Desulfobacula toluolica Tol2: one gene and its partner. The protein of the gene in region 1 interacts with the protein of each later gene in a pairwise test. Links are inferred from orthologs where the notes say so. Each region holds a gene or a part of one and is shown on either strand. Other genes may lie near its edges. The genes, in order: dprA and recA.

The links.
Region 2: the proteins of dprA (region 1) and recA interact in binary tests that used the Bacillus subtilis proteins (3 or more experiments, as listed by UniProt). The link is inferred for Desulfobacula toluolica Tol2 from one-to-one orthologs.

The regions. Positions count from the first base shown.
Region 1 is NC_018645.1:1,687,937-1,694,924, reverse strand. Bases 1,555-4,341 are described here. They hold dprA (DNA-processing protein DprA), read left to right. Parts: upstream 1,555-2,307; coding sequence 2,308-3,375; downstream 3,376-4,341. Other genes in these bases: topA (type I DNA topoisomerase), read left to right, coding at 3,372-4,341; ybgF (tol-pal system protein YbgF), read left to right, coding at 1,555-2,224. In the rest of the region: protein translocase subunit SecD, read left to right, coding at 1-477; protein translocase subunit SecF, read left to right, coding at 490-1,521; more of ybgF, read left to right, coding at 1,526-1,554; more of topA, read left to right, coding at 4,342-5,639; efp (elongation factor P), read right to left, coding at 5,781-6,344; guaA (glutamine-hydrolyzing GMP synthase), read left to right, coding at 6,601-6,988. UniProt on the Bacillus subtilis protein: Protein that helps load RecA onto ssDNA during transformation. Binds cooperatively to circular ssDNA, is able to bridge different segments of DNA. Favors the loading of RecA onto SsbA- or SsbB-coated ssDNA and formation of RecA-DNA filaments.
Region 2 is NC_018645.1:3,507,618-3,514,754, reverse strand. What follows is about bases 2,010-4,945. They hold recA (recombinase RecA), read left to right. Parts: upstream 2,010-2,926; coding sequence 2,927-3,964; downstream 3,965-4,945. Other genes in these bases: alaS (alanine--tRNA ligase), read left to right, coding at 3,991-4,945; TOL2_RS15885 (phosphatidylglycerophosphatase A family protein), read left to right, coding at 2,445-2,915; larC (nickel pincer cofactor biosynthesis protein LarC), read left to right, coding at 2,010-2,337. Also shown: TOL2_RS15895 (M20/M25/M40 family metallo-hydrolase), read left to right, coding at 1-1,127; more of larC, read left to right, coding at 1,129-2,009; more of alaS, read left to right, coding at 4,946-6,642; TOL2_RS15870 (ABC transporter permease subunit), read left to right, coding at 6,639-7,137. UniProt on the Bacillus subtilis protein: Multifunctional protein involved in homologous recombination, DNA repair and competence.

The DNA of each region.
Region 1 (6,988 bases):
ATGCTTGTGGGCGGACTTCTTGTGGTACTGTTCATGAGCATCTACTATAAGGGTGCAGGCTTGATTGCCGATCTGGCACTGATTATTAATATTGTTCTTATCGGTGGCGGCCTTGCCGCATTCCAGGCCACACTGACTCTGCCAGGAATAGCAGGCATAATTCTTACGATCGGCATGGCTGTTGATGCCAATGTGATTATTTTTGAAAGAATCAGAGAAGAGCTGCGATCCGGAAAAACCGCCCTGGCATCCGTTCATGCAGGGTTTGACAGAGCAACCCTGACGATTCTCGATGCCAACGTGACCACTTTTATTGCCGCCCTGGTTCTTTACCAGTTTGGTACAGGTCCGATCAAAGGTTTTGCCGTTACCCTTTGCCTTGGTATTATTGCAAGCCTTTTTACAGCGCTGGTTCTCTCAAAAAATATTTTTGATTTTATTCTTAAAAACAAACAGTCGTCAAAACTAAGCATATAAAGGGAATACATAATGCAAATTATCAAGTCTGATATCAATATAGACTTTATTGGTAAACATAAAATCGGATTTGTTTTATCAACCATCCTTATCCTCTTGAGCATCGGGTCTCTCATCATTAATAAAGGGCCTAACTATGGTGTCGATTTTGTTGGCGGAACCTTAATTCAACTAAAATTTTCAGAACAGGTTCCTGTTGGAAAAATACGATCAGCCCTATCCGATATAGGCTTTAACGATGCTTCGGTACAAAATTTCGGACAGCCCCAGGACCATGAATTTTTGGTTAGAACCAGCAACCTGGAAATGACCAGTAAAGGCTTGTCTCAATCCGTGATTGAAGCTGTCAAAGCATCCACAGGAGTTGCTCCTGAAATCCGAAGAGTGGAAATGGTCGGCCCCCAGGTCGGGCAGGATTTAAGGAAAAAAGCGCTGTTAGCCATTTTTTATTCCCTGCTGTTTATCACCATATATATTTCAGGCAGGTTTGAGCTAAAATGGATGTTATCGGGTGTAACAGCGGGTTCTCTTATGACTGCGGTATATTTTCTGTCCGTATTTAATGTAAGCATGGTTGTTCTGATCACGGCAGCCCTGGTTGTAACACTGGTATTGTTTTGGATGTTGCACCTCAAATATGCCATGGGTGCTATTGTTGCGCTTTTGCATGATGTATTGATCACCGTGGGAATCTTTTCGATGTTAAACCTGGATTTTTCATTACCGATTATTGCGGCACTCTTAACCATTATTGGATATTCATTAAATGATACCATTATTGTCTTTGACCGGATCAGGGAAAATGTAAAAGGAGCTAAAACAACTGAATCACTGCCTTTATTGTTTAATAGAAGCATCAATGAAACCCTTTCAAGGACGATTTTAACATCAGTAACAACACTGATCGTTCTTTTGGCCCTTTATTTTCTGGGTGGAGAAATTATTCATAATTTTGCATTTGCCATGATTATCGGTGTTCTTATCGGCACCTATTCTTCCATATTTGTGGCATCCCCCATTGTTCTTGCGACCAACAAAAGGTAGTGAAATGCCCTGTTTAAAAAAACGATTGTATAAACCTGTTTATTTTCTTATCCTGTCGTTTTTCTTTGTTTCCTGCGGTGCGATGCATTCTGTTAAAACGCCCGCAGGAAACGACAAAGAAGAGACTTTATGTCACACAAAGCTTGTGGAATTGGAATCTGAGCTTACCGGTATAAAGCAGGATCAGGCAACTTTAAAATATCAAATAGAAAAAAATAATACCATTATACAAACACTTCAGGATATCATCTCAACCCTGGAGACAAAAATTGCATTTCTTGAAAAAACCCCACAGCCTGCAGCCCCTATCCAGTATAAAATTGAGGCCCTCAAACCGGCTGATTTATACAAAAAAGCAAGAAATCTTTTGCTTGAAAACAATTTTTCAAAGGCTGCCGGCTTGTTCTCCGAATTTATTAAACATTATCCTCAAAACAGTCTGGCAGACAATTGTGTTTATTGGCTTGGTGAATGTCATTATTCTCTGAAAGATTATAAAAAGGCAATTGAGGTATTCAAAGACCTGGAAATAAAATATCCCAAATCGGAAAAAGTGCCTGATGCCATATTAAAAACAGGCTATTCATATTTGTTGCTGGATGATTTCAACCGGGCAAACCACTATTTAAAACAAGTATTAAAACAATATCCTTTTTCACCGGCTGCGGAAAAAGCTCAGAAAAAACTTGGAGATTTTGAATAATATCCTTTTTACGAAAAAATAATTCTTTTGAAAAATATCTGCCTTGGTTTACGCTGCGGGAAATCCCGTTTTTGGGCAATATAATGTATAAAAGATTAATAGATCAATTTGGATCACCCGAAATCGTTTTAAAAACATCCGAACATCAGCTTGGAAAGGTTAACAGACTTTCTGCAAAAGTAAGAGACAACATCGTCAATCATAAAGCATTTGTGTACCGGGCAAAAAAAGAATTGGAAATTGTTTTAAACAAAAATATTAACATTGTAACTTTAACGGATTGCGAATATCCTGTGTTGCTCAAACAAATCCCTGATCCGCCGCCTTTTTTGACATATGTGGGCAAACTCGATAACAGCTCTCCTTGTATATCCATTATCGGCTCAAGAGCTGCAACCGGCTATGGGTTAAGCGCATCTGAAAATTTTGCATATAATCTTGCCGGAAAAGGATTTCAGATTGTCAGCGGCCTTGCAAGAGGAATTGATTCCATGGCACATAAAGGTGCGTTAAGAGCAAAGGGAAAGACCATTGCCGTATTGGGATCAGGATTGAATAAAATATATCCCAGGGAGAATAAAAGTCTGTTTCAGGCTATTGCGGAAAACGGCACTGTTTTTTCAGAATTCAAACTGAATACAGAGCCATATCCATCAAATTTCCCCACTCGAAACCGTATCATTGCAGGTTTATCCTGTGGAAGTATTGTTGTTGAAGCAGCCAAAAAAAGTGGATCTCTGATCACTGCCCGACTGGCCACGGAATATAATCGAGAGGTATTTGCAGTTCCGGGAAGTATAAAATCAAAAAAAAGCGAGGGCACCCATTCTCTGCTCAAGCAAGGTGCAAGGCTGGTTGAAAATGAAAATGATATTATGGATGAACTTCATCATTTTATTCATGAAGAAAAAGAAAACTTTCAAGCGGCTCCTTTACAAAAACAAAAATCAACTGATTATAAAAGTTGTAAACAAAATAAATCTTTAATTATGAATTTTCTTGACCCTTACCCTGTACATATTGATGTGTTAATCGAAAAAAGCGGGATGACAAGTTCGCAGGTTACATCCCAATTAATTGATTTGGAACTGCAAGGCACAGTGATGCGCCATCAGGGTAATTATTATTCGATCTCGGAGGAATACCATTGACAAAACCCCTAATCATCGTCGAGTCCCCAACAAAAATCAAAACATTAAAAAAATATGTTGGAAAGGAATTTAATGTTGCTGCAAGTGCCGGCCACATAAGGGATCTTCCTGTTAAAACCCTTGGTATTGATATTGAAAAAAATTTTCAGGCAGAATATGTTAACATAAAAGACAAATCCAAAGTTATTTCCAATCTGAAGAAATTGGCCAAAGATGCCAAAGAAATTTATCTTGCACCTGATCCGGATCGCGAGGGTGAAGCCATTGCATTCCATATTATGGATATTTTAAAGAAAAAAGACCGGATTTTTCATCGTGTTCTTATTCATGAATTAACCAAAAAGGGAATTCAAGAGGCATTACAAAAGACCCTGATACCGGATGCCAATAAATATGATGCCCAGCAGGCAAGAAGAAAACTGGACCGTCTGGTTGGATATCAGATTTCCCCTTTATTATGGCAAAAAGTCCAGAGAGGCTTAAGTGCAGGAAGGGTTCAATCTGTTGCCGTTAAAATTATCTGTGACAGGGAAAGGGAAATTCGAAAATTTATTCCGGAAGAGTTCTGGACGATCACAGCCGACCTTCTTTCACAATCCCCTCCTAAGTTTAATGCTGCCCTCATTAAGATTAACAATAAAAAGGCCAAGGTTACCAACGAAAAACAGGCTTCAGGTATTTTAAAAGATCTTAAAGCTGCGCAATTTGTTATTCATGAAATAAAAACCAAAACTATTAAACGGAACCCGTCACCTCCTTTTATCACCAGTAAACTTCAACAGGATGCAATCAATCGGCTAAGGTTTTCCGCAAAAAAAACCATGATTGTTGCACAGCAGCTTTATGAAGGCATTGAAATAGGAACAGGAGGCCCCGAAGGTCTCATCACCTATATGCGTACGGATTCAACCAGAATTGCTCCTGATGCAGCCCGGGAGGCACAAGCCTTTATTGCACAAACAATAGGAGATGAATTTGCATTAAGCACCCCCAGATTCTTCAAAAACAAGAACAAGGTTCAAGATGCCCATGAAGCCATTCGCCCGACATCTGTGTTTCACTCACCTGAAAAAATAAAAAATTTTCTGTCTCCAGACCAGTTTAAGCTCTATGATCTGATATGGAAACGATTTGTTGCATCTCAAATGGCACAGGCCATCATTGACCAGAAAACAATTCTGATTAAGGCAACGGATAAATACATGTTTTCTGTCAGCGGTTCAACAGTTAGATTCTTAGGATTCATGAGTCTTTATTCCCCAAATAATGAATCAAAAGAAAAAGATATACAGGCTTTACCTGATGCCAAAGAAGGAACTGTTTTAAAAACACTGGAAATTTTTCCAAAACAGCATTTTACAAAGCCTCCGCCAAGGTTTTCCGAGGCATCACTTGTCAAAGAGCTTGAAAAAAACGGAATCGGACGACCCAGTACCTATGCATCCATCCTGTCAGTGATTAGGGACAAAGGATATGTTGATCTTGTAAATCGATATTTTGCGCCCAGTGAGCTTGGATTTATTGTGAATGACCTATTGGTAGCTTCTTTTCCAAATATTTTAAACATCTCATTTACAGCCCAGATGGAAACAAATCTTGACGATGTTGAAACCGGCAACCTGGAAGAAGTGCAGCTTTTAACTGATTTTTATGCATCTTTTAAAAAATATCTGGATGCTGCAAGTGAAAACATGATCAGCTTAAAAGGCGTCGGAGTTGAGACCGGCCTGGTCTGTCCGTCCTGCGGGAAGCAATTGAATATAAAAATCGGCAGAAACGGCCATTTTCTTGCATGTACGGGATATCCGGACTGTTCTTTTACCAGCAATTATCTTCGGGATGAAAAAGGCAATATTTCAATTGTTGAAAAAATTGTTGACAATACAAAAGTCAAAGATTGCATCAAATGCGGCAAACCCATGGTTCAAAAAGACGGCCGTTTCGGTCTCTTTCTCGCCTGCACCGGATACCCGGACTGTAAGCATACTGAGTCCGTCAACGGTGAATACAGCAGTAAGGATATCGGGGTAAAATGTCCAAAAGCAGATTGCTCAGGAACAATTTTAGAAAAAAAGACAAAAAGAGGGAAAATCTTTTTCGGCTGCTCAAAATACCCGGATTGCACATTTGCATCCTGGGACAAACCAATTGATAGAGCTTGTCCGGATTGCAGTTCCCCCTATCTTGTTGAAAAAGAGACCAAAAAGGAAGGAAAATTCTTAAAATGCCCGGATAAAAAGTGTGGGTTCAAAGAGCATCAGTAAAAAAAATCCGTCCCGATTATCTGCCAGCTTTTAATTGTTTAACAATTACTGTGTCATATGGTGGAGCGTATCAAATGATGGTATGTCGAATGAAATACCATCACAATACAGATTCTCCGGATAGAAAACTTTTAAACCATATTATTCATTAACCCGTTCTACATACTCGCGGGTTCTGGTATCAATTTTGATCATCTGTCCTTGTTCTATAAAAGGCGGCACCTGGACTTCAAACCCTGTTTCAAGTATAGCGGGCTTGGTGCTTCCGGTGGCAGTATCTCCTTTTGCCCATGGTTCTGACTTGATCACTTCCAGGTTGATAAAATTGGGCAATGTTATGCCAATGGGAAGTCCGTTATACAAAAGGATTGTACAAAGCGTATTGTCCTTTAGCAGATCTATTGCATCCCCTAATTGATCTTTTGTCAAAAAATGCTGTTCATAATTGGATGTATTCATAAAGCAGTAGCTGTCCTTATCCGAATACAGATATTCCATTTCCTGTTCTTCAAGATCCGCTTTTTTGAATTTATCACCGGATCTATAGGTTCGTTCAAACTGGGACCCTGTAATCATATTTTTTAATTTGCATTTATACAGGGATTGCCCTTTTCCGGGTTTTTTAAATTCAAAGCCAATAATAACATAAGGTTCTCCGTCTATTTCAAACTTTAAACCCTTTCTCAAATCACTTGCTAAATACATGTAATGCTCCTAAATTTATCTTTCAAACATAACAGACTTTATCACAGATCTCTCTTTTATATGAAAATTTTGAAAAATCCAAATAAAGACCTTCATATTTTGTTGCGGCAAAGCTTAAGGTGAAATACCAAGTCTGCCCGTGGCAGTTAATCACATTAAGTGTAAATTGGCAACCTCCGGATAAAAACAACTTGCTTTTTTATCGGTATTATAGGAAATATAATGTTTTAGAAAATATTATTATAGGAAAATTTATATGATCATTGTTATTGATTTTGGTTCTCAATTCAACCAGCTTATCGCAAGAAGAGTTCGAGAAAATAACGTTTATTGCCAGGTAGAGCCGTCAGATATTTCAGTTGCCAGAATAAAGGAACTTAATCCCCAAGGCATTATTCTTTCCGGAGGCCCTTCAAGCATATATGAACAAGACAGTCCTAAAATTGATAAATCCATTTTTGATCTTGAAATCCCCATCCTTGGCATCTGCTATGGGATGCATTTTATGGTACATACGCTCGGCGGTAAAATCAAAAAAGCAACAAAACGGGAATATGGCTTTGCAAGCCTTGATATAAAAGAGCCTGCCCCTTTATTCAAAGACATGGAAACAGGCTTCCAATGCTGGATGAGCCATGGCGATT
Region 2 (7,137 bases), 1.8 Mb from region 1 along the record:
AAAGACTGGCTCAACGGTTTAAAGCACTTGTTGAAATTGATTCTCTTTCCCGGCAGGAGAGAAATGTTGCGCTGGAACTTGAAAAAATATTAATTGGGATGGGAGCAACAGTTTGTTATGACACGGCAAAGGAAGCGGTAAAAGGCGATTGTTCAAACCTTGTGGCCAGGTTCAAGGGAACCGTTGATGCAGACCCTGTCTTCTTGTCCGGTCATATGGATACGGTTGGGCCTGGAAAAGGTATAAAAGTGCTGTTTGAAAACGGTATTTTTAAAAGCGATGGAACAACCATTTTGGGTTCGGATGATAAATCAGCCCTTGCCATTATTCTTGAGGTCATGGACGTGATCATTGAAAATAAAATGGATTACCCGCCGGTTGAAATTGTTTTTACGGTTTGTGAAGAAATCGGTCTTTTAGGTGCAAAAAATTTTGATTATTCTTTAATAGAGTCAAAATTCGGATATATACTGGATTCAACCGATACGGAAGGGATTGTCACAAAAGCCCCGGCTGCCAACAGGATCACCCTTAAGGTTTATGGAAGGGCGGCTCATGCGGGAGCAGCGCCTGAAAACGGTATCAATGCCATTGCCGTTGCCTCAAAAGCTATTTCCAAACTCAAGTTGGGCCGCATTGATGAAGAGACCACCTGTAATCTTGGAACCATAAAAGGAGGAGTTGCCACCAATATTGTTCCTGAGTTTGTCAAAATCTGCGGGGAAGTCAGAAGTCATGATGTGGAAAAACTGAAAAATGTTACGGATTGGATTGTCGATGCATTTTATGTTGCAGCCGAGGAGTTTGATGGCAATTCGGATCTTCCCCGGATAGAAGCCGTTGTTGAGAATGATTTTCCCCTTACAAATATTTCTGAAGACCACAAGGTTGTTAAGCTTGCCAGGAAAGCGGCAAACAATATCGGCATTCCCATGGAAAGCAAAACCATAGGCGGTGGCGCAGATGCCAATATCTTTTTCAGCCGCGGTATTGCTGCCGGTGTTTTGGGAACCGGAATGACGGATGTTCACACCCTGAATGAATCCATTGACATCAAGGATATGGAAAATTCAGCACGGCTGGTGCTGGAGATTCTAAAGGTTCATGCAGCAGGAGGCTTGTCCTGAGATGATTGCTTATTTTGATATGTTTTCCGGTATAAGCGGGGATATGACTCTTGGAGCGTTCCTGGATCTTGGCGTACCAGTTGACTGGTTGAACGAAAAATTATCCGGAGTTTTAAACGGCTTTGAATTAAAGACAAGTATTGTCTATAAACACCACTTAAAAGCAATGGACATTGTGGTTGATGTCATTGAAAAAGACGCATCATCAAGGAACTACAAAGATATTAAAACCTTGATTGAAACCTGTTCGCTGTCTGAAACAGTAAAAATGAACAGCCTTTTGGCCTTTAAAAAAATAGCAGAGGCCGAGTCTGCCATTCATGGCAAAGATATTGAAACGGTTCATTTTCATGAGATCGGCGGCATTGATTCCATTGTTGATATTCTCGGCTCTTTTTTGTGCGTGGAATATCTGGGTATCAAACAGGTCTATGCCTCTTGTATTCCGTTAGGGTCAGGATTTGTAACCTGTTCACATGGAAAGATACCGGTTCCGGTTCCGGCAACCATAGCCATTTTAAAAGATATTCCAGTAAAACCGTCCGATGCAAAGACGGAAATTGTAACCCCCACAGGAGCAGCTATTATTTGCACTCTTGCAGCTTCATTCGGAGGTATGCCGGAAATGATCGTCAAACAGGTCGGTTATGGCTCGGGCAAAAGAGATACCGGCTCAACTCTTCCCAATTTGCTGCGCATTGTATTGGGCAAAGAGAGAAAAGATCAGAAACAGGAGAATACAAACATTCAAAAAGAAACCATTTATGTGATAAAAACCAATGTGGATGACATGAGTCCCGAGGTTTCAGGATTTTTGATGGAGACTTTGTTTGAAAATCAGGCACTGGATGTCTGTTATGTTCCGGTTCAGATGAAGAAAAACAGGCCGGGGACCCAGATTGAGGTGATGTGCCGTAAAGAAAATCTTGATCATATTGTTCGCCTTATACTTGCCCAGACCACATCAATCGGCGTGAGATATCATGAATGTGAAAGATCCTTTCTCTTAAGGGAAACAGCTGTTATTGATACCTTGTTTGGAAAAATGCAGGTGAAAAAGATAACCAATCCTGACAAAAGTATCAGGTTTGTTCCGGAATATGAGGCTGCAAAAAAGGTGGCAAAGAAAAAAAAGATACCGCTCAAAGATGTGTATAACCAAGTTTTATGTGATGTCAACTCTCTTTTAGACAACGCCCCCTTGATATAAATTGATACAAAATTTTTGATCAGATTCCTTATGATTCAATTCACTTGACCTGATTTTCTTGATCCAATTTTCTTGACAGGGGATGATGCAGAATATAGAACTGCCAGATGATTTTAAATAATAAAATAATAATGTTTTTTGCCACAGGATTTTTTACCGGTAAAATCCCTTTTGCACCAGGTACATTCGGCACTCTTGCGGCGGTTCCTTTTGCTCTGGTTTTTTTAATCATTTCACCATCATTTTATGGTTTTTATATCGTGAGTGTTATCCTTGGTGCCATTTATGTTGCGGATCAGGCTGAAAAAATACTGGGAAAGAAAGATCCTGGCTGTATTGTTATTGATGAGATTGCAGGGTATGTAGTGACCTTGTCAATAGTTCCGTCTCATATTTCTGTTTCTACGCTTGCAGCCGGTTTTTTTATATTCCGTTTTTTTGATATTGTGAAATTCGGACCTGTTAAATATTTTGAAAATAATTTTTCAGGGGGAGCAGGAGTGGTGTTGGACGATATTATGGCAGGTGTTTTTTCTGCAATTGTTTTAAGAATTCTATATTTATCGGGTATATTTTAGGAGAAAAAGGGATGGGAATAAATTCGGAAAAGGATAAAGCCATAAAAACGGCAATGAGCCAGATTGAACGTCAGTTTGGCAAAGGATCTATCATGAAACTGGGCGGTCGGGCCATTGAAGCCGTTCCGGTCATACGAACAGGCTCCCTGGCTCTGGATAAAGCCCTTGGGGTCGGCGGATATCCCAGGGGCAGGGTGATTGAAATTTACGGTCCTGAATCATCCGGAAAGACTACCCTGGCTCTTCATGCTGTTGCCCAGGCACAAAAGTGCGGCGGGATTGCCGCCTTTATAGATGCCGAACATGCCCTGGATGTGGCATATGCCAAACGGCTGGGGGTGGATTGCGACGAACTGCTGATATCCCAGCCCGATACAGGGGAACAGGCTCTTGAAATAGCTGATATGCTGGTCAGAAGCGGCGGGGTTGATATCATGGTCGTGGACTCTGTAGCCGCGCTTGTTCCCCGGTCTGAAATTGAAGGGGATATGGGAGATTCTCATATGGGACTGCAGGCAAGGCTGATGTCCCAGGCCTTGCGAAAGCTTACCGGGACCATCGGTAAAACCAATACTACCCTTATATTTATCAACCAGATCAGGATGAAAATCGGTGTGGTCTATGGCAATCCCGAAACCACAACCGGTGGGAACGCCTTGAAGTTTTATGCATCCATGCGCCTTGAAATCAGAAGGGCGGCTCCGATTAAAGACGGCCAGGAAATCATTGGGAACCGAACCAAAGTTAAAGTCGTGAAAAACAAACTGGCGCCTCCTTTTAAAGATATTGAGTTTGATCTCATGTATGGCGAGGGCATTTCAAGAACCGGGGACCTGCTGGATATGGGGGTTCAACTTGAAATTGTGGACAAGAGCGGATCATGGTATTCGTTTGAAGGCGAACGAATCGGCCAGGGAAGAGAGAATGTAAAACTTTTTTTGATCGATAACCCGGATATATTTGAAAAAATTGAGCAAAAGGTTCGTGAGAAGCTTGGGCTTTCAGAGCCTGCCGTAAAAGAAAACCAGGACAAAGAAGTCAAAGCGTAACATATCAGTGAATTAGGAGTTGTAACATGACAGGCAATGATGCCAGAAAGATTTTTATAGACTATTTTAAAAAACACAATCATCAATATGTAAGGTCTTCCTCCCTTGTACCACAGGATGATCCCACCCTTTTATTTGTGAATGCAGGAATGGTTCAGTTCAAACGAGTGTTCACAGGAGATGAAAAAAGGGAATATTCAACTGCGGTAACTGCCCAGAAATGTGTCAGGGCCGGTGGTAAGCATAATGATCTTGAAAACGTCGGTTATACGGCAAGGCATCATACCTTTTTTGAAATGCTGGGTAATTTTTCCTTTGGTGATTATTTCAAGGAAAAAGCCATTGATTTCGGCTGGGACCTGCTCACCAACGGGTATGGATTTGACAAAGAAAAATTATGGGTTTCCGTGTTTCATGAAGATGATGAGGCATATGGCATCTGGCGGGACCAGGTGGGCGTACCGGAAGAAAGAATCGTAAGGCTTGGGGAAGCGGATAATTTCTGGAGCATGGGAGATACCGGGCCTTGCGGGCCTTGCAGTGAAATTCATATTGACAGGGGAGAGGCATTCGGGTGTGGTGCTAAAGAGTGTGCCGTGGGGTGTGACTGTGACCGATGGCTTGAGTTGTGGAACCTTGTCTTCATGCAGTTTGAACGAGATGAACAGGGCAATATGACCCCATTGCCCAAACCAAGTATTGATACTGGCCTGGGACTGGAACGGGTAATTTCCGTTCTTCAGGGAGTTCCAACAAATTATGACACTGATTTGTTTGTTCCCATCATGGAAAAAGTCGGGGAACTTTCCAATAAAAAAAGGCATGAATCAGACCAGGTTGAAGTGGCCATGAAAGTTATTGCCGATCATTCCCGGGCCACCGCGTTTTTGATCAGTGACGGGGTGCTGCCCTCCAATGAAGGCCGGGGATATGTGCTGCGCCGAATCATGAGGCGGGCCATCCGGTACGGAAGGAGTATCGGGCTTGTCAAGCCTTTCATGCACGAGACCGTACAGACGGTTTTTAAAATTATGGACCAGGCCTATCCAGAACTGAAAGAGTCTTCTGCATTTATCTTGAACGTGGTGAAAAATGAAGAAGAAAAATTTCTTGAAACCCTTGATACCGGCATGAAATTGCTGGAAGCCACTCTGGAAGATATTAAATCGGGTGATATTAAATCAGGCGATATAAAATCAAACAATCATTCCACCATCTCCGGGGAAGTGATTTTTAAACTTTATGATACCTTTGGATTTCCCGTTGATATTATTGAAGATCATGTCAAGGATATGCAGATCAATCTTGATATGGATGGGTTTGACCGGGCAATGGCAGAACAAAAGGCAAGATCCAGGTCCACTAAAAAGTTCACAGGGGTTGGCGATGCCTATAAAGCTTTGACATCACAAGGAGTGAAAACCGATTTTCAAGGTTATGACAAGATTGTTGGAACATCCGAAGTTCTTATCCTTGTAAAAGACGATAAAGAGATTGAGGCGGCAACGCCGGGTGATTCCATAGAAATTGTAACCGCTTCCACTGTTTTTTATGCGGAATCAGGCGGACAGGCAGGTGATGCCGGAATATTTGAAAATGAAAATTGTGTCATCAGGATTACGGATACGGTCAAAGATCCCAGCGGGCTTTTTATCCACAAAGGGATGGTCAAAAAAGGTTCGGCAAAAAAAGGGGATCTATTCAGCCTTACCGTGGACGCCGTGAAAAGACAGAACACGGCTGCGAATCATACAGCAACCCATATCCTTCATTCCGCCTTGAGAAAGGTTCTGGGAGAACATGTCAAACAATCGGGTTCACTTGTAACAGATACCCGGTTAAGATTTGATTTTACCCATTTTTCATCTATTTCCACACAAGACCTTTTGGCCATTGAAAATGAGGTCAATCAAAGGATTCGTGAAAATTGTCCCGTTCAAACCAAAGAGATGAACATGGATGATGCGGTTAAAGAAGGTGCCACTGCATTGTTTGAAGAAAAATACGGAGATGTTGTACGGGTAGTGTCTCAGGGGGATTTTTCCCGGGAGCTTTGCGGGGGAACCCATACAAAACAATCCGGTGATATCGGGCTGTTTAAAATTTTGTCCGAAGGCGGAATCGCATCTGGTGTAAGAAGAATCGAGGCTGCAACAGGTCAGACAGCGCTGGATTATATTCATAAAGAGCAAGGCCTTATTGAATCTGCAGCCGGTCTGTTAAAAGGTGCTAAAGAGGATTTGGTTTCAAAGGTTGAGGCTCTGGTCAAGGATAAGAAAAACCTTGAAAAAGAACTGGAATCCTTGAAAGCAAAAATGGCATCAAAGTCTGTTGAAAATATGGATGATGCCATCCGGGAAATCAACGGGGTCAAAGTGATTTCAAAGCGGGTGGAGATTGAAAATCCTTCCCAGTTAAGGGACCTGGCAGATAAATTCAAGAACAAAATCGGCTCCGGGGTAATCCTTCTGGGTGCCCAATCCAATGGAAAAGCCTTGTTGATAAGTGTTGTCACAAACGATTTGACAAAAAAGTTCAAAGCCGGTGATATTGTAAAAACAGCTGCAAAAATAGTCGGTGGCGGAGGCGGGGGCAGGCCAGATATGGCCCAGGCCGGTGGCACAAAACCTGAAAACCTGGACAAGGCACTGGAATCGGTTTATCAAACAATGTCATGACCGCATATTTTATAAGGCGATTGTTGCTGGTGATACCGACTTTTATCGGTATCACCATCATGGTTTTTACCATCACCCGTTTTGTGCCCGGCGGTCCCATTGAACGGATCATTTCCGATGCAAGGGCCATGCAGACGGGCCAGGGCGGATCATCTACAACATCCGGCCCGGACAATGGACAGCCTCTTTCCGAAGAACAGATTCAAAAGTTAAAAGAGTATTACGGGTTTGATAAACCCGTTTTAACCAGTTATTTTATCTGGCTTGCAAAGGTGTTAAGAGCGGATCTTGGGCAATCCACACGATATTATGACCCGGTCTGGGACATGATCAAAGAACGCATTCCCATCTCCCTTTATTTTGGTATTTTAAGTTTGATCATGATTTACGGGGTCTGCATCCCACTTGGCATGGCAAAGGCCGTCCGCCATAAAACCGGTTTTGATAACATCACGTCCATCATTATTTTCATGGGGTATGCAATTCCCGGCTGGG